4 regions of the Thioalkalicoccus limnaeus genome follow, and region 4 is predicted to be linked to each of the others. Evidence: predicted binding sites of a transcription regulator. Region 4 holds the regulator's gene; each other region holds the start of a gene.
The links. The regulator sigma-54, encoded in region 4, starts transcription at its own class of promoters, with help from an activator protein. The targets are predictions, from matches to a motif close to TGGCANGNTNCNTGCTT.
Positions count from the first base shown of each region.

Region 1: a site for sigma-54 is predicted at 1,690-1,706, ahead of ABC977_RS17145 (TOBE domain-containing protein). Genes of this name have one in related genera too.
Region 2: a site for sigma-54 is predicted at 3,497-3,513, ahead of ABC977_RS11450 (DUF4168 domain-containing protein). Genes of this name have one in related genera too.
Region 3: a site for sigma-54 is predicted at 2,474-2,490, ahead of ABC977_RS13525 (P-II family nitrogen regulator). Genes of this name have one in related genera too.

Region 1 covers NZ_JBDKXB010000043.1:298-6,916, reverse strand. The annotation lists gene ABC977_RS17160 (CIA30 family protein) at 1-412, shown strand, start outside; gene ABC977_RS17155 (hypothetical protein) at 582-764, opposite strand; gene ABC977_RS17150 (trimeric intracellular cation channel family protein) at 761-1,399, opposite strand; gene ABC977_RS17145 (TOBE domain-containing protein) at 1,821-2,630, shown strand; gene modA (molybdate ABC transporter substrate-binding protein) at 2,694-3,455, shown strand; gene modB (molybdate ABC transporter permease subunit) at 3,680-4,366, shown strand; gene modC (molybdenum ABC transporter ATP-binding protein) at 4,363-5,436, shown strand; gene ABC977_RS17125 (sulfite exporter TauE/SafE family protein) at 5,480-6,307, shown strand; gene ABC977_RS17120 (hypothetical protein) at 6,345-6,619, shown strand, end outside.
Region 2 covers NZ_JBDKXB010000014.1:53,516-60,711, forward strand. The annotation lists gene ABC977_RS11425 (DUF3987 domain-containing protein) at 1-205, opposite strand, end outside; gene ABC977_RS11430 (helix-turn-helix transcriptional regulator) at 431-643, opposite strand; gene ABC977_RS11435 (hypothetical protein) at 752-1,354, shown strand; tRNA gene ABC977_RS11440 (tRNA-Pro) at 1,787-1,863, opposite strand; gene ABC977_RS11445 (DUF4168 domain-containing protein) at 2,259-2,756, opposite strand; gene ABC977_RS11450 (DUF4168 domain-containing protein) at 2,865-3,428, opposite strand; gene ABC977_RS11455 (sigma-54-dependent transcriptional regulator) at 3,653-5,044, opposite strand; gene ABC977_RS11460 (sensor histidine kinase) at 5,041-6,546, opposite strand; gene lptF (LPS export ABC transporter permease LptF) at 6,599-7,196, opposite strand, start outside.
Region 3 covers NZ_JBDKXB010000021.1:2,701-9,896, forward strand. The annotation lists gene rpe (ribulose-phosphate 3-epimerase) at 1-561, opposite strand, end outside; gene ABC977_RS13515 (NADP(H)-dependent aldo-keto reductase) at 745-1,785, shown strand; gene ABC977_RS13520 (peptidylprolyl isomerase) at 1,844-2,422, shown strand; gene ABC977_RS13525 (P-II family nitrogen regulator) at 2,568-2,906, shown strand; gene ABC977_RS13530 (outer membrane protein assembly factor BamD) at 3,083-3,910, opposite strand; gene rluD (23S rRNA pseudouridine(1911/1915/1917) synthase RluD) at 4,009-5,001, shown strand; gene pgeF (peptidoglycan editing factor PgeF) at 4,967-5,725, shown strand; gene ABC977_RS13545 (glycine cleavage system transcriptional repressor) at 5,836-6,357, shown strand; gene def (peptide deformylase) at 6,363-6,896, shown strand; gene ABC977_RS13555 (carboxy terminal-processing peptidase) at 7,058-7,196, shown strand, end outside.
Region 4 covers NZ_JBDKXB010000012.1:2,624-9,819, reverse strand. The annotation lists gene lptA (lipopolysaccharide transport periplasmic protein LptA) at 1-355, shown strand, start outside; gene lptB (LPS export ABC transporter ATP-binding protein) at 352-1,077, shown strand; gene ABC977_RS10325 (RNA polymerase factor sigma-54) at 1,198-2,673, shown strand; gene hpf (ribosome hibernation-promoting factor, HPF/YfiA family) at 2,702-3,040, shown strand; gene ABC977_RS10315 (PTS sugar transporter subunit IIA) at 3,262-3,726, shown strand; gene rapZ (RNase adapter RapZ) at 3,776-4,633, shown strand; gene ABC977_RS10305 (PTS sugar transporter subunit IIA) at 4,633-5,049, shown strand; gene ABC977_RS10300 (HPr family phosphocarrier protein) at 5,046-5,315, shown strand; gene ptsP (phosphoenolpyruvate--protein phosphotransferase) at 5,312-7,051, shown strand.

The sequences.
Region 1 (6,619 bases), on a different contig from region 4:
CGAGCTGACGGATGGCCTTGCGGTCTTCCGCGGCGTGGTGTCGTTGGAGAATTTCGGCGGCTTCGCCTCGGTGCGCTCGCTGCCGGCCCATCACGATCTGGGTGGCAGCGATGCGTTCGTCATCCGCGTGCGCGGCGACGGACGGCGCTATAAGCTCACCGCGCGGACGGATCCAAGCTTCGACAGCGCCGTCTATCAGTTGAGCTTCGCGACGAAGCAGGGCGAGTGGGAGGAGCATCGGCTGCCATTCAGGGATTTCGTGCCGACCTTCCGTGGCCGTGTGCTGTCGGGCGAGCCCCCGCTCGATGCGGGAAAGATCGCATCGGTCGGCTTCTTGATCGCCGAACGACAGGCCGGTCCGTTTCGATTGGAGATCGCCTGGATCAAGGCGGTGCCGTCGGCGTCGCCGTGATCATGTCGGCCCTGGCCGTTCCAAGGTCAATCCTCGGGCGCATCTCGCATTCTGGCGGCACGAGTGCGGGGCGCGGGCTTCCATGTGGCATCACAGGACAGGTACCACGGATGCCTTGCAGCCTCGGTCGCCCCCAGGCGGAAGAGGCCGAACTCGATGATCCGAGCGGCTAAGCGCTCCAGAACAAGTCCGTCAAGTCCGTCGTGATCTTGCCGCCCGTCTCGAGTGGCAATGGGACGTCGGTGAGGTCTTCGGGCGAGGCGACGTCAGCGTAGCAGTGACCCGCGGCGCGGCGATGGATGCTGAGCCGGCGTCCGATCAGATCCACGAGCCACCCCGGCCGATGGATCAAGGGCGGTCTCGAGACCCCTTGGCGGTGAACCGCGGCAATCCGATCTCCCAGCGGATGGCGATCAGGCGCAGCAGGAAGATGACGGCCCCCGCGGCCAGGGCGGCGATCCAGCCCGCCATGTCGAGCGCCATGAGACCGAGCAGGATCAGCGCCCCGGTCCAGGCGGCGGTGGCGTAGAGGGTGCCCTTGAAGACCAGCGGTTCCTCGTTGCACAGGACATCCCGCAGGATGCCGCCCATTACCCCTGTGACCACGCCCATGAAGCTCGCGACCAGCCAGGGGGCGCCCCAGGCGATGGCTGCGTTGGTGCCGGTGATGGTGAAGAGGGCCAGCCCGGCGGCGTCCGGGATCAGGAAGAATCGGGTCGGAAGGACCACGAACCGGGCGAGGAAGAAGGTTGTGCAGGCGGCGCTGAGCGCGCCGATCAGGTAGGTCTGGTCGACGACCCAGAACACCGGCCGGTCGAGCAGCAGATCCCGCACCGAACCGCCCCCCAGAGCGGCCGCCAGCGCAACGATGATCATGCCGAACAGGTCGAAACGCTTGCGCCCGGCCTCCAGCACGCCAGCCGCGGCCATCATGGCCACGGCGCTGAGGCCGATCCAGTACATCAGCTCGTCGAGGTGGGGCGGCACGCGTGAATCCGCTGGGGGACAGGTTGCGCCCAGCATACAGGACGTTCAGGAAACGGCAATGTGACCAAGCATCGTTCCGCGTAGATAACGGGAACGTCTCGCTAGAGGCGCTCCATCCTCTGGCCCCTGGACCCCGAACAGGCCTACCGATCTGATGGGGCGAACCAGACACTGGCTGTGCGGTTTCCATCACTGATGTGGTCTCCGTGCCGGCCGGGATCACCGCGGGCGAACCCGGCTTGCCCCTGGGCTACGGGACTCAGTGGTGGTTCGGTCGATGCCGGAATGCGTGGCGCGTAATTTGCTTAAGCTCTGACTGCTGACTGCGAACGATCGTCGCGACGGGACATCGTCGCTCGACCTGGGTTTCGTTATACTCGAAAGGCCATAACGCCATCGTCGCCAAACCGGAGTGCCGACCATGACGCCGCCACAAACCGGCCTCGACACCGCCGCCATGCTGAGGTTCGACCTGAACCAAAAGGGGTTCGTCGGGCGCGGCCGTATCGAATTGCTGCACCGGATCGGTGCCACGGGGTCCATCTCGCAGGCGGCGAGGGATATGGGCATGTCCTACAAGCAGGCCTGGGATGCGGTCGATGCGATGAACAACCTGTCGGAGCGGCCACTGGTACGACGGCGGACCGGTGGCCGCCACGGGGGCGGGACCGAACTCACGGACGAGGGCCGGCGTCTGATCGCCGTCTACGAGGCGGCGGCGCAGGAGCACGACCGATTCCTCGCGCGGCTGCGCGACGGGATCCGCGATTTCGATCGTTTCCACAACCTGATAGGAGCCTTGAACATGAAGGTCAGTACCCGAAACCACCTGCGGGGCGTCGTCTCCGCGATTACGCTTGGCGCCGTCAACGCCGAGGTCGTCCTCGATATCAACGGCACGCCTCTGGTCGCCATCGTCACCAACGAGAGCGTGCAAGCACTCGGATTGGCCCCCGGCATCGAGGCCTACGCGCTGATCAAGGCCTCGTTCGTGATCCTGGCAACCGAGGATGGAGGGCTCAAGACCTCGGCCCGCAACCGCTTGTGCGGCACCGTCGAACGCCTGACCGACGGTGCCATCAACACCGAGGTGGTGTTGGAGCTCGACGGCGGCGCCCGCATCACCGCGATCATCACCCACGAAAGCGCCCGCGAGCTCGGTTTGGTGAAGGGCGGTCGGGCTTGCGCCCTGATCAAGGCCCCGCACGTGATCCTGGCGGTGCGGGATTGAACGACGGGAGATGCCGGTTTCGCAATCGGCGTTATGGTTATAAAAATATAACGGAGATCTTGCATGAAACGCATTGTCTTGCTGATGTGGCTTCTGGTCTTTGGTTGGTCGGGCGTGGCCTCGGCGGCCGAGTTGCGCGTTGCCGTCGCGGCCAATTTCCTCGGAACCTTGCAGCAGCTCGCTGCGCTCTACGAAGAGGAGACGGGCGATCGGGTGACGCTGAGTGCGGGATCCTCGGGGGCCCTGTATGCGCAGATCGTCAATGGTGCGCCATTCGATCTGTTCTTCTCGGCCGACGCGGCCCGTCCGGCGGCCTTGGTCGAAGAGGGTTTGGCCGATCCGGCGTCGCGTTTCACCTATGCCCTGGGCGTGCCGGTGCTGTGGTCCGACTCAGTGATGGACATGGGCGATCCACGGGCATTGCTAGCTGGCGATAGCTTCCGGTTCCTCGCACTGGCCGACCCGCGCAACGCCCCCTATGGTGTCGCGGCGCAGCAGATCCTGACGGCTTTCGATCTGTGGGACGCGCTGGATCGCGATAGACGTCTGGTGCGTGGCCAGACGATCACGCAAACCTACAGCCAGATCGCCTCGGGGGCTGCCGAACTGGGCTTCGTGGCCCTCGCGCAGGTCAAGGATGCCGATGGTCGCATTGCCGGTAGCCACTGGATCCCGCCCGCGGAGCTCTATGACCCCATCACACAGGATGTGGTGATGCTGGCGCGGGCGCGGAATCCCGATGTGGCGCGGCAGTTCCTGGATTGGATCCGTTCGGAACGAGCCACCGGGATCATAGAGGCCGCCGGCTATCAAGTCTCCCAATAGAAAAGCCAGGGATCATCGAACCGCGAGACAGGGGCGCGAGGGCTCACGAGGCTCGCGATTGGGCTGCTCGGCACCGATACTCCCCAGCAACCTTCGTGAAGATACGGGGCGGGTGTGCCACCCGCCCCTCCGCCAGCGCGGCGGCAATTCCGATCGAGGCCTGATGACCAAACCTGTTTTGCCCTTACGTTGCCTCGAAGGCTCGGTACGAGGAATCCGTTAACATGCTTTCCCCACAGGATGCCACGGCCCTTTGGGTCACCTTTCGTCTGGCGCTGATCAGTACCGCGATCCTGCTGGTCCTTTGCACGCCATTGGCCTGGTGGCTCGCGCATACGCGGTCGCGAGGTCGCGTCGTCGTCGAGGCCCTCGTGATGCTTCCGCTGGTCCTGCCGCCGACGGTGTTGGGTTTCTATCTGCTGCTGCTCCTCGGTCCCCGCGGCTGGGTCGGGGGAACGCTGGAGTCGCTCGGCTTCAATCATCTGGCCTTCACCTTCACGGGACTCGTGATCGGGTCGATGATCTATTCGTTGCCCTTCGTGATGCAGCCCCTGACCAACGCCTTCCAGACCACCGGGCGCCGCATGCTCGAGGTCGCGGCGACCTTGCGGGCCTCGCCAGTCGATCGCTTCTTCTCCGTCGTGATGCCGCTGGCGCGTCGGGGTTTCTTGACTGCGGCGGTCCTGTCCTTCGCCCACACGCTCGGTGAGTTCGGCGTCATCATCATGATCGGGGGCAATATCCCTGGCGAGACGCAGGTGGCCTCGATCGCGATCTACGATCACGTCGAGGCGATGGACTACGCCTCGGCTCACCGTCTGGCCCTGATCCTGGTGTTGCTGTCCTTCGCGTTGTTGCTGGTCGTCTATGGACTGAACCGGCGTTTCAAGGTCGTGGGGATCGGCCAATGACGATCGCGGCCCGATTTTTCGTCGACCGTGGTGCCTTCGTGCTCGATGTCGATCTCCTGATCCCAGGTCGGGGGGTCACCGCGTTGTTTGGGCGGTCGGGGTCCGGCAAGACCACGATCCTGCGTTGTCTGGCCGGGCTCGAGCGGCTGCCGGGTACGCGGCTCCAAGTCAATGGCGAGGTCTGGCAACAGGATGACTATTTTCGGCCGGTCCACCAGCGTCCGCTCGGCTACGTCTTTCAGGAGGCGAGCCTATTCCCGCACCTTCGTGTGCGCAAGAACCTGCTGTACGGTCTGACGCGGGTGCCGGAGACGCAGCGCCGGGTCGCCTTCGACGAGACAGTAACCCTCCTCGGTCTCGACGGCCTGCTGGAGCGTTTTCCGGATCAGCTCTCCGGCGGTCAGCGTCAACGCGTCGCGATCGCCCGCGCCCTGTTGACCAGCCCACAACTCCTGCTGATGGATGAGCCGCTCGCGTCGCTGGATGTCACCAGCAAGGCCGAGATCCTGCCGTACCTCGAACGCCTTCATGATGAGCTCGCGATTCCGGTCGTCTACGTCAGCCATTCACCCGACGAGGTCGCGCGGCTCGCCGATCACCTGGTGCTGCTGTCGGAGGGCCGCGTCGCCGCGGAGGGGGGGCTCCAGGAGACGCTGGCGCGCCTGGATCTTCCGATGGCCTTCTCGGAGGACGCCGGTGTCGTGATCCAGGCCGTCGTCGCCGCGCACGATGACAACTATCACCTGTCCCGGCTGGATTTCCCGGGCGGCAACATCGTCGTTGCGCGCCGCCGGGAACCGCTTGGCCATCGGCTGCGGGTTCGGGTGCATGCCCGCGATGTCAGCTTGGCGCTCGAACGCGCCCGGGGCACCAGCATCGCCAACCTGCTGCCCGCGACCGTCACCGGAATCGCCGATGCCGATACACCGGCGCACGTGCTGGTCCGTCTGGAGGCCGAGGGTACGCCGCTGCTCGCGCGGATCACCCGCCGCTCGCTCGATCAGCTCGGGGTCGCACGGGGTAAGGCGATGTGGGCGCAGATCAAGGCCGTGGCGCTGCTGGCTGATTGAAGGCGCCGCACCGACCGTCCGCTGCATCGAGAGAACCTTTCCATTGAACAAGAACACACAAGCCTTTTCGTGGGGAGCCGGTATCGGCACCTTGGGCGGACTGATCGGGTTGGGCGGGGCGGAGTTCCGGCTGCCGGTCTTGGCTGGCGTCTTCCGGTTCCGGATGCTTGATGCGATCGTCATCAATCTGATGATCAGCCTGGTGACCGTGGTCTTCTCGCTGATCTTCCGGGTTGGGCTCGGTGGGTTGGAAACGCTTTCTCCATACTGGTACGTCGTGTTGAACCTGCTGGCCGGCTCGCTGCTGGGGTCCTGGATCGGGGTGCACTATGCCACGCGGGTCGAAGAACGCGTCCTGGTCGGCGTCGTGGTGGCCATGCTGGTCTTCCTGAGTGTCGTGCTCATGAGTCACCAGTGGCTGTTCCAGGCCGGCGGCATCGGGCTGCCGCTGCCGGTGACGATGGTTCTCGGCTTCGCCGCCGGGCTGCTGATCGGGGTCTTCTCCAGTCTGCTCGGTGTCGCGGGCGGCGAGTTGCTGATCCCGACGATCCTGTTGCTCTATGGTCTGGACATCAAGGTCGCCGGGAGCTTGAGCCTCGCCATCAGCATCCCGACCATCCTGATGGGTCTGTCGCGTTATCGGGCCAAGCGGTGCCTCGAAGAGGTCCGGTCGCACCGCTCCTTTATCGGCGCCATGGCCCTCGGCTCCGTGCTCGGCGCCTTGGTCGGCGCCCTGCTGCTGCCCTACGTGCCCGGCACGGCGCTGCATCTGCTTCTCGGGATCATCCTGCTGATCTCGGCCTGGAAGCTGGCACAGAAGGCCCGGCCCAGCAAGCCGTCCGAGCCGCCCGAGGGGACCACGCACGGGTGAGCGCTCGAACAGATCGCGCGCGGCGCGCGGCATCAGATTGCGGATCGGCTGGCGACGGATTCAGCCGATCACCATCGAGCAGATCGACCAAGCCGAGGAGAATCTGATCCAGCGCCGGGTGACACATCTAGATCAGTTGGCCGACAAGCTCCGCGAAGACCGGGTGCGGCGGATCATCGAACCGATGCTGTCCGGCACGACGCTCGGCGAAGTGCCCGACGATGATCGGCAATATCTGGCCTGGCCTTTCGGCGCCAGCACGGGCAACCCTTGTTGGGTAATACGCTTTACCATGACATCGCTCCCCACTTG
Region 2 (7,196 bases), on a different contig from region 4:
CGGTCGGGAAAGGCCGACCGAGTCCCAGTCCGCGTGCGGCCTCGATCCGACGTGCCTCGGCGAGCAAGGTGACGTCCAACACGGGATCCGCGTCACGACTTGCGGAGTCCATGAACGGAGGCTGGAAGATCGGACTGACAGGACGTGCGTCCTGGTCATCCGGTGCCGGTGGCGGCAGCTCAAACGGTGGGGCAGTCAGGGTCATCGATCCGTCTCACAGGACAGCGTGAGACCAACGGTGACGTCAGTCGGCACAGGCCCCGAGCGGATGCCGCCCCCGTTGCGGTGCGGTACACTGTGGCGTGCCGGTGCTCAACCGTTGGCCGCGGTTGGAGCTTCGTGGCCGGCGCCTTGGCCGGCGCCGGCCGACGGTATCCGTAACGCCCCACTGTCAGAGTCAGTGGGGCGTTCGCTTATCGGCCGTCGTGCTTCAGCCCGGTTGGTCCCGCGCGGCGGCCGCGCGTGCGGCTTGCCACTGTTCGATCTCCTCGACATCCCATACGACGGTACACAGACCCAGGCGAATCGGCGCGGGCATCAGCCCGCGGGCAACCCACCGGCGCAGCGTCGAACGATGGACCGAGAGATGGTTGGCGAGCGCACGCTCGCGGAGATAGCGACGAGGCGTAGCGAGGGTAGCCATGAGCGATGTATCCGTTCTAAACCATAACAATCGGTGGTAAGCTGACCGCCGAGACAAGGTGCGCCGACTCTCCGGCAGATGTTACGGTTTGATACAATAACAGACACCATGGAAAACGCAACACCCCACGACGCCGCGCCTCGTGACGCTGAACTGCTCGATGTCCTGAAAACCGGCTTTGGACTCGACTCCGATGCCCAGGTGGCGGCCTTCCTGGGCATCACGCGGACGACCATCCACAGCGTACGCCACGGCAAGGCGCGATTAGGGATCCTGCAGCGGATCAAGATCCTCGATCACATTGGCTTTCTGCACAGCCGGCAATGGCTGGAGAGCCTGTTGCCGGAGCGGCTCAGCGAGCGCATCCGCCGCTCGAGCCACAGGCTGGCCCGACGCCAAGTCCGGGCCCGGCAGCGTCTGAAGCGCGACTTGGACGTGGAGGGCGAGCTCCTCGATCTCGTTCAGGATGCCTGCGGGTTCCGTACCGATACCGAGTTGGCGGAGTTTCTCGGCGTGGCGCGCAACACCATCTCCAACGTGCGGGCAGGACGCGCCAGTCTGGGGCCGCGTCCGCGCTTGCGCATCCTCAACCAGTTTGCTCCGTTCGACACCGAGCGGGTCGATGCGGTGCTGGACTCCACCGATGCCTTGATCGAGGCGGTACGAGAGTGGATGGACCGTCAAGGGGAAAATAGGGAACACGACGCTTAGCTTGGTTTCTCGCGCAGGCGTAACAGGCCCAGCGCCCTGCACTCGCAATCTGAGCTCGGCCTCGAGGATCCCCGGGGCACCGCTACGCAAGATGTCACAGATTTACCTGCGCACCGCACTCAATCGAAGGATGTCCGTTGGTAACGAGATCGCTTCGAGCGACCTCTGGCCATGTCCCCCGTTCTGAGGTGGAGGATGGCAAGCGCCCTGCCCATCGCGACGACCACCCGTCACGGTGTCTCCTTATCCAGCAGCACCAGCAGGCGAACGCCAGGATCAGATGTGGTATCTGCGTGGACGCGTGCGCGCAAGCTCACAATCACGGCCCAGCAGCGAGAATCGAACGCGACTACAGACGCGACTACAAGACGATGTTTCCGCCGAAAAGGAAAAAGCGGCTAGCCAATTTCTCAGCTAACCGCTTGCTTTTATTGGTCGGGGCGAGAGGATTTGAACCTCCGACCACCTGAACCCCATTCAGGTGCGCTACCAGGCTGCGCTACGCCCCGGAAGACTGGTCAGCGTACCGCGCACCTCGCTCTATGTCAAACCATGGCTCAACCGGAGGTGGCGCTGTAAGGGGCGTGGTCATGCTTGCCACTTCGGTGGTCATCGCGGCACTCGACGCAAAGCGCCGCACGGCCTAGGCGATACCGCAGAGCGGCGATCACGAGTCACCGAGGGTTTTGATGAGCGGTCTGAATCAACGACGCTGGCGCGCCGAAAAACGAAACGAAACGAAACGAAACGAACCGCACCGGTGGCCATGACAAGGATCCTCGGCCGACGGGTTGATCGGCCATCAGATCTCAGTGCTTGCCCAACGATGCGGTTCACCAAACCACGGATTACCGCACTTCACGTACGATGTGGTTCGGGGCCGCGATGATCGCCGCGACCGTCATCAGTCCATGGCCGCGAAAACGCGCATCCGGAAACGCAGGTCCTTGTCCATCGCGTCGGCGATCTCGTTGTACTGATCGACGCTGATCTGCGCCGCGTCGAGTGCCGCCAGCGCACTGCCCTGAGCCTCTTTGCGCAGCGCCTGCGCCTGCTCGACCTGGTCAGCACCTGGGAACGCGGCCCGGAACTTCGCACTGATGCCCTTCAGTTCAGCGAAGGCCGCGGCGAAGCGATCAAGCGTGTCCGCATCGACATCCGGGATCGCGGCGGGGGGCTGGCCCCAATCTAGTCCCGGAGCCGTGTAGGGCACCGCACCCGGCGTCTTGGTCCAAGTTGGAGATTCGCCCTCAGCGGGCACCTGCGACACACTGCACCATTGCGCGGTGCAGGACCAGGCCGTGTAGGGAAACTGACCGGGGATCGCCCTTGCCGAGGCAAGCGCAGGCAGGCAGAGGGCCGCGGAAACGGCCACCAGTAGCATGGTACGGCTCTTGGACATTTGGATTGCTCCTCTCGGTTGAGATTCTGTGACAGATCAGGCTTGCGCGGGCCGACACCCGTCGGTGAGATCACGCGACGGTCGTCGACCCAGCGGACGGGACGAGGATCAGTTCAGACGGGCAAAGAGACGCATCCGCAGATCCGTGTCGCGGTCCATCGCGCTGGCGACATCGTTGTATTCGTCCAGTGTGATCTCGGCCGCTTCAAGCGCCGCCATGGTCTCGGCCTGCGCGGCTTCGCGCAGTTCCTGAGCCTGCTGCTCGGTCTTGGCCGCCTGCAGCTTGGTGGCGAAGTCGCCGGTGATCTCCTTGACCTTGCCGAAGGCGGTCACGAAACGATCGAGGGTTTCGCTCTCGAATTGCACCTCGGCGGGGGCCCCCGGCGTGTAAGCGCGGACGTGCGGTACCCGGGTCCATGTCAACTCATCGCTGGTTGCCGGCAAAACGGCCGGGCTGCACCATTGGCCGCTGCAGGACCAGGCGGTGTAAGGGAACTGACCAGGGACCCCAGAACCGAGACCCGACTCCGGCGCCTTGCCCGGGAGCGCTTTCGGCGCCCACCCGATCCCCTCGTGATAGGGGAGCGCGGACGGCGTGGTGGCGCTGGCAATGCCGGACACGCACAAGGCAGCGGATAAGACTAGGAGTCGAGCGGTGAACTTCTTCGCCATCTGATTGTTCCTCTCGTTGGGTTGTCGATCGAATCACCACGATTCTTGGCGTGGTCACGCGCAGGAATTAGCAAGGTCTATGCCGCTTTTGCCCCAGCAGCGAATCGACTCTCCGCTCAGTCACATGGCCACTTACCCGGCACAGCCGAACGACAGCGGGTACCAGTGTGACACACCACCATCGTGGCGCATGTGCCAATGTGGCACATCATCAGCCCGACGCCTCATCGTTCGTCGAGATAACGATAGAGCGTCCGTCGACCGATACCGAGGATCTTGGCCGCCTGGCGTTTGTTCTGGTCGACCCGCTCGAGGACCTGTGCGACGTAGCGACGCTCCAGCTCTCGCAGGGTCGGTAGCGGCTCCTCCTCGTCGATCAACTGGTCGAGGCAGGAAGTCGCCACCGTATCACCCTGTGGTTGCGGCCTAGCGCCACGAATACGCTCGGGCAGATCGTCGATATCGATCTCGCCAGTCCGGCAGAAGACGACGGCCCGCTCGATCGCGTTGGAGAGTTCGCGGACATTGCCGGGAAAGGAATACGCCTTGAGACACTGCATCGCGGCCTCGGTGATGCGGCACACTGGGGGCGTACAGGACTTGCCAAAGCGCGCAACCAAAAAGGCGGTCAGAAGCTCGATATCCTCGCCGCGCTCGCGCAGCGGCGGGATCGACAGCGAGAAGGTCTCGAGGCGATAGAAGAGATCCGCCCGGAAACGCCCGGCCTCGATCTCTTGCTCCAGATCACGGTTGGTGGCGGCGATGACGCGGACATCGAAGACCCGCTCGCGATTCTCGCCGACCGCCCGCGCCTGCCCGTCCTGCAAGACACGCAGCAATTTCGCCTGCATCGCCGTCGGCATCTCGCCGATCTCGTCGAGCAGCAAGGTCCCCTTGTCGGCCTCCGCGAACAGACCGCGGCGCGCCCGCTGGGCGCCGGTGAAGGCACCCGCGGCGTGACCGAAGAGCTCGCTTTCGAGAAGCTCGGCCGGAATCCCGGCGCAATTGATCGCGACAAAGGCCTCACGGCGCCGCTCGCTCTCGGCATGAATCGCACGCGCGACCATCTCCTTGCCGACCCCGCTTTCGCCGGAAAGCAAGACCGGGCCACTGGCTCGGGCGATCCGCTGGATCTGCTCGAACAGGCGGCGCATCACCGGGCTGCGTCCGAGCACGCCGTGAAAATCGGCGCCGCCGATCAAGCTCTGATAACGCCTGTACTCCCGGTCGATCGTGCGTCGTTCGAGATTTCGTTCGACGCTGAGTGCCAGATGGTCGAGATCGAGCGGTTTCGTCAAGAAATCATCGGCTCCTCGTTTCAGGGCCGTGACGGCCTGCTCGACGGTGCCGAATGCAGTGATGATGACGAAGGCCGGCGGATCCTCGGACTCCTTGACGAGCGACAGCAGATCCAGGCCGCTGGCATCCGGCAGGCGCAGATCCGAGACCACCAGGTCGAAGGCCTGGGTCGCCAACAAACCACGCGCCGCATCGGCGTGTTCGGCGGTCGCCACCTCGAGGCCGGCCTCTCCGAGCTCGATCGCGATCAAATCGCGCAGCGGACGGTCGTCCTCGACCACGAGGACGCGACCGATCAATGGCGCCCCGCTGCTCACCTCTTCGCCTCGTCGGCTACCGGGAGACACAGACGAAACCGCGCGCCGCCGAGGGCCTCGCTGCGATCCACTGTGATGGAACCACCATGCTCGCGCGCGACCGTCTCGACCAGAGCCAGGCCCATGCCAGTGCCCTCGCCCGACGCCTTTGTCGTGAAGAAGGGATCGAAGATCCGCGCGCGGATCGCCTCTGGGACACCTGGCCCAGCGTCCTCGATCTCGTAGCACAGCCGATCGCCGTCGTGGACCCAACGGACCGAGACGGTACTGCCCCGACCGGCCTGGAGGGCGTTGTCGAGCAGATTGTGCAGCGCTTGTTCCAAGCGGACCGGGTCCGCTAACAGGCTCGGAGCCGGGCGCGGCCCCTCGGTGCGCACCGACCTCGGCGGGCTGTCCGGGTCCGCGTTCAGTTGCGCGAGGGCCCCCTGCAATGGAAGGTCCATCGCAATCGATCGCCGTTCCGGCGGGCGCGCGCGGGCATAGTCGAGCAACTGTTTGATCAATCGCTCCATGCGCGCCACTTCCTGCCGGACCACGCCGAGGGCGCGAACGACCCGTTCTGGCAGGTCCTGATGGCGTTGCGCGCGCTGGGCCTGCCCGCCGATGGTGCTCAATGGGCTGCCGAGTTGATGCGCGATGCCGGCGGCGAAGTGGCCCAGGGCCGCGAGCTTTTCGGATTGGTGCAGGCGCTGCACCAGGGCCGTTTCCCGGGCCTGCTGCGCGCGCAGCGCCTCGTGCGATTGCGCGATGCTATCGAGCATCCCGTTCAACGCCGACGTGAGCTGGTGGAATTCGCGCGGCCCTTGAGGCACGATGCGGTGATCGAGGTTGCCGGCCTCGATCTTCCCCAGGCCGTCATTGATCGAAGCCAGATGCCGACCGATCACCCATCGATAGCCACCGATGAAGATCAGCGCGATCGCGACCCCGGTCCCGACGATAAAAAACCCGGTTTGGCGGCGCACCTGACCGAGATAGTGATCGAAGTCGCTGGCCCGACGCGTGATTTGGAGCATGCCGACGATCCGTTCGCCGGCATCGGTCAGGGGCACGAAATACGAAAAGACGGCGTCGGGACTCGTGTCGAGGAATTCGCCGCCGCGCAAGCCGAGCAGCGCCAATCCCGACGCGCGTTCCGAGGGTACCGAGACCTGGGATGCACCGGCGGACGCGACCAACTGACCTTGCTCCCCATACACGTAGATGCCATAGACCTGGTCGAAATCGAAGGCGGCCTCGAGCACCCACTGCAATCCTTCCGGTCGTTGATGAATGAGCGCCTGACTCAAGGGGAAACGCAGTGCGCGCCCGATCAAGGCGATCTCGTCCTGCATGCGGCTGCTCGCGTGCGACTCCAGCAAGCGCAGGCTCTGCCAACCAGTCAGCGTCATCGTCGTCAGCAACGGCAACAGGATGATCGTCAACAAGGCCCGATTGATCGACCAGGGTTGCGACCGCCATCGGATCGATGTCCGGGCCGGGGAACTCATCGAATCTGACATGCTGCCCTCTCGTGCGTCCTCCAGCGACTCGCCGCCATCAGCAGGACGATCGTCAACCGAGCCCGAGGCGATGGCGCACGCGCCGCAACCAATAACTGTCCGCCACCAGAACCAGCGCGATGATCGCGACGATCAACAATTGGTACCAGAGGCTGCCGAGCCACAGGGGGGTCACGCCACGTTGCAGCCAGTTTTCCGCTAAACGCTGGAGGTTGAAGAAACTGAAATAGGTCAGGAAAGCCAACAGCAGGCGCCCGGTGCCCCGCTGTCGCGGAGACGAGGTGCTCAGTGGTACGGCGATCAAACCCAAGGTGAAGATCGCCAAGGGTCCAGCCAAGCGGTTGCCGAGTTCGGCGCGATCCGCCCGATCATCGGACTGGAGCAACTCCCAGGTCGGCTTGCTCGCTCGACGGTGCCTTCGCGGCTCGATCGTCCGCGCCTCGATCCACACGCGATAGGACGCAAACTCGCCGAGCCCGTAGGCCGCATCGCCCGGTCGTCCGTCATACCGCCGGCCGTTCAGCAGCGTAACCACATGGTCACCGGTCTGGTCATCGATGCGATGGTACCCCTCTTCACTGACCACGAGTCGTTCGACGTCGCCACGCCGATCGTGGATGAAGATCTGCCGCAGTCGGCGACGCTCGTCG
Region 3 (7,196 bases), on a different contig from region 4:
CTCGGCGATGTTGTCGACCTTGACGCCGCCATCGATCTCGAGGCGGATCTCGCGGCCCGATGCGTCGATCATCTGCCGCACTTGACGCAGCTTGTCGAGCGCCGATGGAATGAAGCTTTGTCCACCGAAGCCGGGGTTGACCGACATCAGGAGGATCATGTCCAGTTTGTCGATTACGTACTCGAGATAGGTCAGGGGGGTGGCTGGATTGAAAACCAGCCCGCCACGACAGCCCTCGTTGCGGATCAGTTGCAGCGTGCGGTCGATATGCTCGCTGGCCTCCGGGTGGAAGGTGATGTAGGTGGCGCCGGCGGCGGCGAAATCCGCGACGATGCGGTCGACCGGCTTGACCATCAGGTGCACGTCGATCGGTGCCGTGACACCGTGCTTGCGCAGCGCCTCGCACACCAGCGGCCCGATCGTAAGGTTCGGAACATAGTGATTGTCCATGACATCGAAGTGGACGATGTCGGCACCGGCCGCGAGCACATTGTCCACCTCCTCGCCAAGGCGGGCGAAGTCGGCGGACAGGATCGAAGGGGCGATGAGGTCTTGAGCCATGGGGTCTCTCCGGAGGTGACAGCGGCCCTCTGGCCGGATCAGTCCCTGGGTAGCAGTACCAAAAGATGAGCGGCCAATGTAACCGAATCGTTGGAGATTTTCACGCGCGCACGCGGGCGGTCAGCGTGGCCACCACCGGCCGGCCGAGGACCATCCAACGCGCCGATAGGCGGAGGGGGAAACATGCAACGCAGACGACTCGGAACCACCGATCTCGAAGTCAGCGTCCTGTGTCTCGGGACCATGACCTTTGGCGAGCAGAACAGCGAAGCCGAGGCACATCGGCAGCTGGACGCGGCGGTCGCGGCCGGCATCGATTTCATCGACACCGCCGAGATCTACCCGGTCCCGCCCCGCGCCGAGACCCAGGGCCTGACCGAATCCTTCATCGGCACCTGGCTCGCGCGACGCGGTCGGCGTGATGACCTGATTCTGGCGAGCAAGGTTGCCGGCCCCGGGGACTGGCTGCCCTACCTGCGCGGCGGTCGCAACCGGCTCGATCGGGCCAACATCGAGGCGGCGCTGAACGAGAGCCTCGAGCGTCTACGCACCGATTACCTGGATCTGTACCAACTGCACTGGCCTGATCGGCAGACCAATTTCTTCGGTCGGCTCGGCTATCGGCCGCCCGGCCATGACGACAGTGTGCCTTTGCTCGAGACGCTCGAGGTCTTGCGCGATCTGGTCGCCAGTGGCAAGGTGCGCCATGTCGGCGTGTCGAACGAGACCCCGTGGGGGCTGATGAGCGCATTGCAGCTGGCACGGACGCACGGCTTGCCTCGCCCGGTGAGCATCCAGAACCCCTATAGCCTGCTCAATCGGACGTTCGAGATCGGGCTTGCCGAGATCGCCATGCGCGAGCGATGCGGCCTGCTGGCCTATTCGCCGCTCGGCTTCGGAACCCTGACCGGCAAATACCTCGGCGGGGCGCGGCCAGCCACGGGCCGCCTGACCCGCTTCGAGCGCTTCAGCCGTTATTCGAACGGCGAGGCCGAGCGAGCGACCGCCGACTATGTCGAGCTGGCGCGGCGCCACGGTGTGAGGCCTGCGCAAATGGCGCTGGCCTATGTCACGAGCCGACCCTTCGTCACGGCCACGATCATCGGCGCGACAAATCTGGAGCAACTGAACGAAAATATCGCGAGCCACGACCTGACCTTGTCGGAAGACTTGGAGCGGGAGATCGACGCGATCCACACCCGGCAGCCGAACCCGGCGCCATGACCGAGTCGAGCCTCGGCCGACTTCTCTCAAACCCCATCAATGCCTGGAGAACCGATCGATGATTAGGCGCGTTTCCGTTGTGGCCTGTGTCCTGTTTTTCGCGATGGCCGCGCAGGCCGAAACACCCAATCCGAGGGTCGCCCTCGACATCAGTATCGGCGGGGAGCCGGCCGGGACCCTGGTCCTCGAACTGCGCGCGGATGTGGTGCCTCGCACCGCGGAGAACTTTCGCGCACTGTGCACGGGCGAGGCCGGCGTTGGACAATCCGGCAAGCCCTTGGCCTACGCCGGGACACCTTTTCACCGGATCATTCCCGGGTTCATGGTGCAAGGCGGGGATTTCACGCGGCATAACGGGACCGGAGGCGAGTCGATCTATGGCCCCCGATTCCCGGATGAGAATTTCGAGCTGAAGCATACCGGCTTTGGCATTCTATCGATGGCGAACGCCGGGCCTGACACCAACAGCTCTCAATTCTTCATCACAACGGCGAAAACCTCCTGGTTGGATGGGCGCCATGTCGTCTTCGGTGAACTGGTCGAGGGCCACGATGTGTTGCGGGAGATGGACAAACAGGGCAGTCGCAGCGGCCAGACGCGAACGGCCGTCGTGCTGGAGTCGTGTCAAGAGCTGTGAGGCAAGGTCCGGTGTCTAGGGTTGTCAGGGTCGCGCCGCCGGTTGTGCTGGTTGCACGACCCTCGCTTCCCTATACTGGGAAACCGAGCGGGGGAGGGTGCTGGGCACCCCCTTTTGGTACCCGATGCGAGCGATGGAGATTTCCATGAAGAAGGTTGAAGCGATCATCAAGCCATTCAAACTCGACGACGTGCGAGAGGCCTTGTCGGCGGCTGGGATCACCGGGATGACCGCGATCGAAGTCAAGGGTTTCGGCCGTCAGAAGGGCCACACGGAGCTCTATCGCGGCGCCGAGTATGTCGTGGATTTCCTGCCGAAGGTCAAGATCGAGCTGGTGCTCGCCGATGACCAGATCGATGCCTGTCTCGAGGCGATCACGAATGCTGCGCGGACCGGCAAGATCGGCGATGGGAAGATCTTCATCAGTGATGTCGAGCGCGTGGTGCGGATCCGCACCGGCGAGGAAAACGAGGCGGCTGTCTGACTGGCTAGCCCTCCGGCTGCGTCGGTCGAGCCCGGATCCCGATCCGGCGATCCGGGCTCGCTTGGCCGTGGGGATGGTCCTCGAACCCGCACCCGGCGGAGCAGTTTGTCGAGTGGACACGGATTAGTCGCCGACGAATCCTTCCCGCGGTGGAGCGGCTTGTTCGGGCAGTCACCTTAGTTTTCGTCGAGTCTGAGATAGTCCCAGACGCGCTGCGTGAGGCCGATCTGGTCGGGTGGCGGCGTGTCCTCGATGAAGCGGCCGGCTTCGCGATTCAGCGTCAGGACCCGTTCGGCCGTTGCGGCGAGTTCCTGTTCGCCGAGGGCCTTGTACGCCGCAACGAGGATCTCCAACGCCTCCTCGACCGCGCTCGTGCGCTGAAATCGTTCGATCACGTGATTTGCACGGCCTGCGGCCGCGATGTAGGCGCCCCGCCTCATATAGTATCGGGCGACATGGATCTCGTTCTTCGCCAAGTTGTTGCGCAGGTAGAGCATCCGTTGGCGGGCATCCTCGGCATAGCGGCTGTCGGGGAAGCGCTGCACGAGCACCGAGAAGTCGTTGAAGGCATCGAGCGCGGAACCGGGATCACGTTGAGATGGGTCGGTCGGGATGAAACGGTCGAGAAACCCGACGCTGCGGTTGTAGTTGACGATCCCCTTCAAATAATAGGCGTAGTCCACGAACGGGTTCTGTGGGTGCTGTTTGATGAAACGGTCGGCGGCCACGATCGCGGCCTCGGGCTCATCGTTCTTATAGTGGGCGTAGGCGATGTCGAGTTGGGCCTGCATCGCGTAGCGGCCGAAGGGATAACGGGTCTCCAGCTTCTCGTAATATTCGATGGCGCGTTGGTAGTTACCCGACCGCATCTCCCTGGCCCCGGCGTTGTAGAGTTGCGTGACGTCCCAGCCCTCCGTTTCGTCGGCTTGACGGTTCAACCAGGCGCACCCGGCCAGGGATAGAATCAGCAGGGCGCTGACGATGATTGAGAAGATTCTGACCATGCTACATTCAGCTCGCGGAGACACCTTGGCAGTATACAGCAAGGCCTTGCCGGTGCGATCGGGTCGCGGCTGGGTCGCCATCGCTGCGAGTCCGATCGGTGGCTGAGGTCGGCCCAGCGCCGCGTGAGTTGCGAGTCGGTATCGCGCAAGCGGGTCGGCGGCTCGATCAGGTGCTCGCCGAGGCCTTGCCCGAGTTCTCGCGCAGCCGCATTCAGCGTTGGATCGAGGCGGGCCAGGTTCAGGTCGAGGGCCGCGTTCGGCGGTGTCGTGATCGGGTCCAGGTCGGTGAACGGATCCTGTGCGTGCCGACGAGTGACCCGGTCGGTGATGATCGGGCCGAGGCGATCCCGCTGACGGTGGTCTTCGAGGATTCGGACCTCCTCGTCGTCGACAAGCCCGCCGATCTGGTCGTGCACCCCGCTGCCGGGAACCCTGATGGGACTCTGCTGAACGCCTTGCTGCACCACTGCCCGGCGTTGCGCCACCTGCCCCGCTCGGGACTCGTCCATCGGTTGGACAAGGACACCACCGGGTTGCTGGTCGTGGCCAAGACCCTCGCGGCGCACACGGCGCTGGTGCGCCAGTTGCAGGAGCGCTCGATGCATCGTGAATACCGGGCGTTGGTCAACGGTACGATGCGTGCCGGCGGGCGGATCGAGGCCCCGATCGGCCGCCATCCGGTCCAGCGCAAGAGGATGGCTGTCGTATCCAGCGGGCGCCCAGCGGTGACCCATTATCGGATCCTCGAGCGTTTTTCCGCCCAAACGCTGATCGGTGTCCGGCTCGAGACCGGGCGGACCCACCAGATCCGTGTGCATCTCGCCCATGTGCGCCACCCGCTCGTCGGCGATCCAGTCTACGGGGGACGTCCGCGACGGCCGAAGGGCGCGTCGTCGACCCTGATCGCTGCGTTGCAGGGGTTTCCGCGTCAAGCGCTGCACGCGGTGGCCCTTGGCCTGACGCATCCACGCGATCGAACCTCGTTGCATTTCGAGGTCCCTCTCGCCGCTGATTTGGCGGCCTTGATCGATACGCTGCGCAAGGAGCAGAACCTCGATGTGGATCGAACCGGATTGGCCGGCGCCGGCTAATGTCCGAGCCCTGTGCACGACCCGGCACGGCGGGGTCAGCACCGAGCCGTTCGCGTCGTTGAACCTCGCCGATCATGTCGGCGACGATCCCGATGCCGTCGCCCGCAATCGCGCGATCCTGCGCGAACGGACAGCGATCCCCGCCGATCCGATCTGGTTGCGGCAGGTCCATGGCACCCGGGTGACCGATGCGGCGAAAAACGGCGCCGACCGGGAGGCCGACGCGGCCTTCACCGACAGCGCTGGGATCGTCTGTGCGGTGCTGACCGCGGATTGCCTGCCGCTGTTGCTGTGCGACCGCAGTGGTCTCCGAATCGCCGCCGTGCATGCTGGTTGGCGGGGCCTCGCTGCGGGTGTCATCGAGGCGGCTATCGACCGGTTTCCGGTAGACCCTGGAGGACTTTTGGCCTGGATGGGTCCCGCCATCGGGCCGCGCGCCTTCGTGGTCGGGGGTGAGGTGCGCGAGCGATTCCTGCACCAGGACCCGGCGGCGGCGGCGGCCTTCGAGCCGGCCCAGGCGGACCGTTGGCATGCCGATCTCTACGCGCTGGCCCGACGGCGCCTCGCGCTGCGCGGTGTCCGAGCCGTCTGGGGCGGCCGTTTGTGTACCCATGCCGATCCGGGTCGTTTTTTCTCCTATCGCCGCGATGGTCGGTGCGGGCGGATCGCCACGCTGATCTGGTTGACCGGTGGTGACCGGGCACGCGAACCTGTCGGACCCTAGGCCCGGTCGGTCGTATCGCGTGATGCCGTGCTTGACGCCCGGACGCCCTTCGGGTAAACCCTTAAAAGCGACTGAGGATACTGGGCGATCGAGCTTTGTCGAGGTGCGTCTTGTCTGATTGGAACATGCTGACCTTGGTCGGCGAGGACCGGCCGGGGATCGTCGCGGCCGTGACCCGCGCACTCTTCGATGCCGGCTGTCATCTCGGCGAGGCATCGATGATTCGGCTCGGGGGAAATTTCACCATCATGCTGATGGTGCGTGACGCACGACCCGCGATCGGCCTCGAGGAGGCCTTGGCGCCGGTGGCGGCCGATCTCGGCTTGCGCTGTCACATCGATCCCGTGTCCGGGGGGCCGCACCGCCATCTGGTGCCGAATATTCAGGTTCGGGTCGTTGGTGCCGATCGCGCGGGGATCGTTGCCGAGGTAACCGAAGCCCTTGCGGCGACCGGCTTCAATATCCTCGAATTGGAGTCGGATGTGTGCGGTGATCCGGATCAGCCCGTCTACATCATGCATATTCAAGGTTGTTCGACCGAGCCCATCGAGGACTTGACCGAAGCGCTAGCTGGGCTTCGACAACGCGGCATCTCGGTCGAGATCTCGCCGGTCGAGACCTTGATCGGCTGAAGCCGATGGCCGTTCAGCCGATCCTGCGCCTGCCCGACGAGCGCCTGAAGCAGATTTCGGAGCCCGTTGCCGCCTTCGACAGCGAGTTGCGGTCGCGGGTTGCTGGTCTCGAGGAGACCCGTTTGGCCGGTCCCGCCGCCGTCGGCATCGCGGCCCCGCAGACCGGCTGGTTTCAGCGCGTCGTGATCCTCGATGTGTCGTCGAAGAAGGGGATCGCGCACCATGGCCATCTGGTTCTGGTGAATCCCGAGATCGTACATTGGGAGGGCTACGAAATCGGGCGCGAGGGTTGTCTTTCGGTGCCCGATTACACCGGCAACGTGATCCGCGCGACGCGCATCCGCCTCCTGGCCCAGGATCTGGATGGCGAACCGCGAGAGCTGGAGATGGAGGGGTTCGAGGCACGCGCCGCGCAGCACGAGATCGACCACCTCGATGGCCTGTTGTTCGTCGACCGGGTCGTCAGTCGTCGGACCGACCTCTTCCGGCGAAAAGTGTATCGGGCCGGAGGTGCGGGCGATGATCGACAGCCGACCTGATTCGCCGGTTCAGCGAGCGCTGTTTCATGGCAAGCTACCGAGGAGGTCGGGACCGATGCCGGTTCGGCCACGGCCAGTCCATTTTCGCTGTTCCGACCCCATCTCTGCCAGAGTCTAGCTTGAGTCGGCCGATCGGCCGCAACGAACGCGAGTACCCCGTCATGAGGCAAAGCATCCGTATTCTCGTCGCCTTGTTGCTGGCGCTTCTGCTGGCCGGTGCCAGCTGGGCCCGCCCGCAGGAGGTCGCCCTTTCGGAGCTCTTTCCGAACCAACAGCATGCCCGGACGATACAGGTCATCA
Region 4 (7,196 bases):
CTACCAAGGCCAGGTCCTGGTCGAACAGGGTCGGCTGCGCATCGAGGCCGACCGAGTCGAAGTTCAGCATCGACCCGATCGCCGGCCGGAACGGATCACCGCTTGGGGGGACCCGGCGATCCTCGTCCAACGCGCCGAAGGCGACGCCCCGGAGCAGCGGGCCGAGGCGCGACAAATGACCTATGACGTCACCCGGGACGAGATCAGTTTGATCGACCGAGCCGTCCTCTACCAGGGTCAGGATCGCTTCAGCAGTGATCGGATCCTGTTCAATCGAGCAACCTCCCAGATCAAGGCCGGGACCAGCGCGAACGGGACGGAGCGCGTTCGCATCGAGATCACCCCCACACCATGACGACACTGCGGGCAACGAATCTCACCAAGCACTATCGCCATCGCCCGGTACTCCGAGGCGTCGATCTCGATGTCAACGACAGCGAAGTCGTGGGCCTCCTGGGGCCGAATGGCGCGGGCAAGACCACCTGTTTCTACCTGATCGTCGGCCTGATTGCGGCCAATACGGGCCGGATCACGCTCGACGGGCGGGATCTGACGCGGCTGCCGATGCACGCCCGCGCCCGCTGCGGCTTGAGTTACCTCGCGCAGGAACCCTCGGTCTTTCGCAAACTGAGCGTCGAGGAGAACCTGTTGGCGATCCTCGAGACACGCCGCGAGCTCGACCGCGCCGGACGGCGCACCCTCGGGACAGCCTTGCTCGAGGAACTCGGCATCGCCCATGTCGCTGGATCGCTGGCCCTGAGCCTGTCCGGCGGCGAACGCCGCCGCCTCGAGATCGCGCGTGCGCTGGCCGTCGAGCCACGGGTCATGTTACTCGACGAACCCTTCGCGGGGGTCGACCCGATCGCAGTCGGCGACATCAAGCAGATCGTGACCCATCTGCGCGAGCGCGGCATCGGCATCCTGATCACGGACCATAACGTGCGTGAGACGCTCGACATCTGCGACCGCGCTTACATCATCAACGACGGCCGGGTCATCGCCGAAGGGACACCCCAGGCCTTGCTCGAAAACGCCGAGGTCCGGGCCGTCTACCTCGGCGAGCACTTCACGCTATGACCCCGGGGCACTCGACACGAGCCGGGGCCGGCACCTCGAGTCATGCTACGATCAGGGTTGCATCGGCTAGAATGATCCAGATCGCATTGAATTGCGAACCATGTTACGGCAATCCGAGCAATGAAGCAGTCGATCCAACTTCGTCTCGGCCAGCATCTGGCCATGACCCCGCAGCTGCAGCATGCGATCAAGTTGCTGCAGTTGTCGACGTTGGATCTGCAGCGCGAGATCCAGGAGGTCCTGGAATCGAACCTGATGATCGAGGAGGGCGACGAGACCGAGGGTTCCCATGGCGCCGAGGAACAAGCAGGCGAACGCCCGGCGGAAGAGCGTGATGCCCTTCTCGAAACCCCGCCGCGGGATCTCGACCGCGAGGTCGATGGGCAACGCACCGACATCCCTGAGGACTTACCGGTCGACACCGAGTGGAGCGACCTTTACGACACCAGCTACCTGCCCGGCGCGACCCGCGACGAAGAGGGGCCGGATTGGCTCGCACAGCGCAGTCGCCCGCAAAGCCTGCACGACCACCTGATGTGGCAACTGAACCTGTCCCGCCTCGACCCGCTCGAGCAGGCGATCGCGACCGCCGTCATCGATGCGATCAATGACGACGGGTACTTGACGACCGATACCGCGGAGCTGAAGGCGACCCTCGGTGACCCCGACCTCGGGTTGGATGAGATCGAGGCCGTGATCCATCGCGTCCAGTCATTCGACCCTCCAGGCGTGGCCGCGCGCGACCTGCGCGAATGCCTCCTTCTGCAATTGCGACAACATCCGCAAGGGGATCCCGTGCGCGATGTCGCGCTCGCCATCTGCCGCGACCACTTCGCCACGCTGTCGCGACGCGATCTCGCCGGGATCCGCACCGCACTTGGCCTCGACGCCGACGAACTGGCACAGGCCATCACGATGATTCGTGCTCTGCAACCCCGCCCCGGGGCCTTGATCGCGGAAATCCAAACAGAGTACGTTATACCCGACGTCTTGGTGCGCAAACGCGACGGCGCCTGGTTGGTCGAGCTGAACCCGGACATCACGCCGCGGCTCAGGGTTAATGCGGACTATGCGAAGCTGATCCGCCGTGCCGATCAAAGTGCCGACAACCTGTGCTTGAAGAGCCACCTCCAAGAGGCACGCTGGTTCATCAAGAGCCTGGCGAGCCGCAATGAGACGGTGCTGCGCGTTGCCGCCAAGATCGTGGAGTTGCAAAGGGATTTTCTGGAACACGGAGAGGAGGCGATGAAGCCCATGGTCCTGCGCGACATCGCTGAGACCCTCGATCTGCACGAGTCGACGATTTCGCGCGTGACGACCCAGAAGTACATGCATACTCCACGAGGCACCTTCGAATTGAAGTTCTTCTTTTCCAGCCATGTGGGCACGGCTTCGGGAGGCGAATGTTCGTCGACCGCGATCCGCGCCCTGATCCGCAAGCTGGTCGCCGGTGAGCCGGCCAGCAAGCCCCTCAGCGACAGCCGGATCGCGACCGTGCTTGGGGATCAGGGCATCAATGTGGCCAGACGCACCGTGGCAAAGTACCGCGAGGCCTTGGGCATACCACCTTCGAACGAACGTAAACGTCTCACTTGAGAGGCGTTCAGAACACTAGGAGTACATCATGCAGATCAACCTGACGGGGCACCATGTCGACATCACCGAGGCACTCCGGGGCTATGTCGAGAACAAGTTCGAGCGTCTCGGGCGGCATTTCGACCACGTCATCAACATGCACGTCATCCTCAGCGTCGAGAAGCTCCGCCAACGCGCGGAGGCCACGATCTACGTCAATGGGGCCAACCTGTTCGCGGAGTCGGTCCATGAAGACATGTATGCCGCGATCGACGGGTTGATCGACAAGCTCGATCGCCAGGTCATTCGCCACAAGGAGAAGAAGAACAATCACCGCGGCGGCAACAGCCTCAAAGGATTAGACGAAGCCCCACCGACCGACGAGTAGGAAGCACCCCGGTCCGAGCGATAGGCAGACCAAACGCCCCGGACCGGGCGCCACTTCGTCCCGAGTGATTGGTCTCATGCGACTCGGTGCGATCGTCGCGACCGACGCGATGCTCACAGCGGCTGACGCCGTTGTGATGCAATACCCCACAATCACCGCGCTGGATGTGCGAAAATCTCCGCCCATTATCCTTGTCCAGTGCATTGGGATTCATGTGATCGATGTCTCCGTCTGAACTCATCGCCGAGCGCCGGATCGGCTGCCGTGTAGAGGTCACCAGCAAGAAGCGCTTGCTCGAGACCTTGAGCGAACTGTTGGCCAGCGCGAACCTGATCCTCACGCCGGAGATCGTCTTCGAACGCTTGATCGAACGAGAACGGCTCGGAAGCACCGGTCTCGGTCACGGTATCGCGCTGCCGCACGCACGCGTACCGGAGATCCGGGAACCGATCGGGGCCTTCGCCCAACTGGCGACGGGGATCGGATACGACGCCATCGACGAAACGCCAGTCGACCTGGCCTTCGCGCTACTGGTACCCGAGGCGGCCAATGAGATGCATCTGCAGCTTCTATCCCAGTTGGCCACGATGCTCAGCAATCCAGCTTTGCGGGTGAGCCTGCGCAACGCCGAGACAGCGGCCGAGGTACTCGGCCTCTTCAAGGACTGGGAACAGCGTACGACATAGTAGCTCACGGGACTCGGCCGGCGCCGCCGGAAGGGCCTGTCAAGGTACCATGAAACTGATCATCGTCAGCGGTCTGTCGGGCTCGGGCAAGAGCGTTGCGCTCCACACGCTGGAGGACCTCGGCTACTACTGCATCGACAACCTTCCGCTATTCCTGCTGACCGAGTTAGCCACCGTCATCGCGCAACTCGAGGACCCGGTCTACGATCAGACGGCCGTCGGCATCGACGCCCGCAACAAGCCCGAAAACCTCGCCACCCTCACACGTATCATCGACGAGGCGCGCGCGCTTGGGCTGGAGTGCCGTGTCGCCTTCCTCGACGCTCAGACGGACACCCTGATCACTCGCTTCAGCGAGACGCGACGCAAGCATCCACTGACCAACGCCGATCGCTCGCTGCGCGAGGCGATCGTGCTCGAACGGCAGTATCTGGAACCGATCCTCAGGGGCGCGACCTGGCATATCGACACCACGCACACGAATGTACACGAGCTGCGGGATCTGATTCGCGAGCAGGTGGCCGGAGAATCATCGCCCCGGACATCGATCCTCTTACAATCATTCGGTTACAAATACGGGGCACCTCACGACGTGGACTTCGTCTTCGACGTCCGCTGCCTGCCGAACCCCCATTGGGAGCCCGAACTGCGCCGCCTGACGGGGCTGAACCCGGCGGTCGCGGCCTTCCTTGACGGACACCCGGAGGTGACACGGATGCGCGACGACATCCTCGCCTTCTTCGACCGCTGGATCCCGGAATTCGAAACGGATGGGCGCAGCTATTTGACCATAGCGATCGGCTGCACCGGCGGGCAGCATCGGTCCGTCTACCTGGCCGAGGCCCTCCGTAATCACTTCGAGGCGGGCGGTCACAAGGTCATGGTCCGCCACCGGGAGCTGCCCTGATGAGCGCCGGCCTCTTGCTGGTCACCCACAATGGCATCGGTGCCGAGTTGCTCCGGGTGGCGACCGGGATGCTGGGTGGCTGTCCACTCCGCGCCGAAGCCCTGGCCGTCGGTCACGATGACGAGCGCGACGACATGCTTGCCACCGCACGGGCCATGGCGGCTCTTCTCGACGAGGGCGACGGCCTACTCGTCTTGACCGATCTCTACGGCTCGACGCCATCGAACATCGCCCATTCGCTCGGCGGTCAGCATCGGGTCCGCGTACTGAGCGGGGTCAATCTACCGATGCTGGTGCGGGCGCTGAACTACGCCCCTTTACCGTTGGATGAACTGGCTGCCAAGGCCTTGAGCGGCGCCCACGACGGGGTCATGCTGTGCCCGAACACGAACGACCGACACGACTCGCGCCGATGATCGAAACAGAGCTGGAGATCGTAAACAAGCTCGGTCTGCACGCGCGCGCAGCCGCCAGGTTCGTCACCTGCGCCAGCGCCTACACCAGCCAGATTCAGGTCAGCAAGGATGGACGCCGCGTCAACGGCAAGAGCATCATGGGGGTCATGATGTTGGCGGCCAGTCAAGGCAGCCGCGTGCGACTCGAGATCGACGGCGACGACGAGGCGGCGGCGTGCAAGGCGCTGACGCAACTGATTGCGGATCGCTTCGGAGAGGGCGAATGACGCTGGCTTGCCTCGGCATCGGCATCACGACGACGCGTGCCATCGCGATCGGCGAGGCCTTGGTCCTTGACCGCGAGCAGCGGCCCATCCTCTCCCGGCGGACGGTGTCCGAGGCCCATGTCGACGCGGAACTGGCGCGGCTGTCCAAAGCGGTCGCCGCCGCCCACCGAGCCATGAAGGACATTCGCCACCGGATTCCGCGGGGCATGGCGAGCGGGATCGCCGAGTTCATCGACACCCACCTGCTGATGCTCGAAGACGCGGCCCTTGTCGACGCCTGCCGGCAATCGATTCGCGAGCATTTCTACACCGCCGAATGGGCCTTGCAGTGCCAGCGGGACCGTCTCGTCGAGACCTTCGACTTGATGGACGACCCTTACCTGAAGACTCGCCGCGACGACATCGAACACGTCGTCCAGCAGATCCAGGGGTTCCTGCTCGATCCATCACCGCCCGAGTTTCCGGCGACCGGCGACCTCCGGGGCCGGGTCATCGTCGCGCGCGACCTGACGCCAGCCGAGGCGATCGACTTCCATTATCGCGGTGTCGCGGCCTTCGTCAGCGAATCAGGCGGACCCATGTCGCACATGGCGATCCTCGCTCGGAGCCTGAACATCCCCGCGGTCATCGGCGTGCCCTCTGCGACACGCTACCTGGTCTCCGGCGAGCTCCTGATCGTAGACGGGCAGACAGGCATGGTCCTCGCGGACATCGACGAAAGCACTTTGCGGCATTACCGCCACCACCAGCAGCTCCTCGCAACGCGCCATATCGAACGGCGCCGCCTGATCGGTGAACCAGCGGTCACGCGCGACGGCGTCGCCATCGAACTACAAGCGAACCTTGAACTGCCGGAGGACGTGGCCACCGCCCGCGCACTCGGGGCATCCGGCATCGGGCTTTACCGCACCGAATTCCTCTATATGAATCGGGAGGATCTGCCGGACGAGGAAGAACACCTGGCCGTCTACACCTCTGTGATTCGCGGCCTCGACGGCATCCCGATCACGATTCGCACATTGGATCTCGGCGCCGACAAGCAGGGCAGCGCGGCCTCGCGTGCGCCACCGACCGGCAATCCCGCCCTGGGCCTGCGCGCGATCCGCTTATGCCTCAAAGAGCCGGCCATCTTTCGGCCTCAGCTGCGCGCGATCCTGAGGGCTTCCGCCGTCGGCCCGGTTCGATTGATGCTGCCGATGATCACCTCGATGCACGAAGTCGAGACCATCCTTTTCATGATCGCTCAGACCAAGGACGAGCTGCAACGCGATGGGCTGGCCTTCGACCCCGAGATTCCGATCGGCGGCATGATCGAGATCCCCGCGGCGGCCTTGACCGCCGCCGCCATCGCAAAGCGACTGGATTTCCTATCGATCGGCACCAACGACCTGATCCAGTACACACTCGCCATCGACAGGCTCGACGACGCGGTGAGTTACTTGTATGACCCTGCGCACCCGGCCGTTCTGACGCTGATTCGCCAGGTCATCGACATCGGCAACAAAGGACTGACATCGGTCAGCATGTGTGGCGAGATGGCGGGCGACCCGCGCTTCACGCGATTGCTGCTGGGATTGGGTCTGCGAACCTTCAGCATGCAACCGGGGTCACTCCTCGAGATCAAGGAGATCGTCCGCGACAGCGACACTCGGCGTCTCGCCGAGCAGGCGACCGAGCTGTTCGACCGCATCGAGGACACCGATCCTCGGGCGTTGATCGAGCAGATGAATCACTAGCCCGACGGTCAGCACTGACCGTCAAGCGAAGCGCTTGGCTTCTCCGCAGGCCGACGACAAGGCAAGGCTGCGGAGACGACGACCCCCTTCCAAGGCAGCGCGATGGAAGGAGGTCATCTGTGCGTGATCTCAGCACGCGATAGCG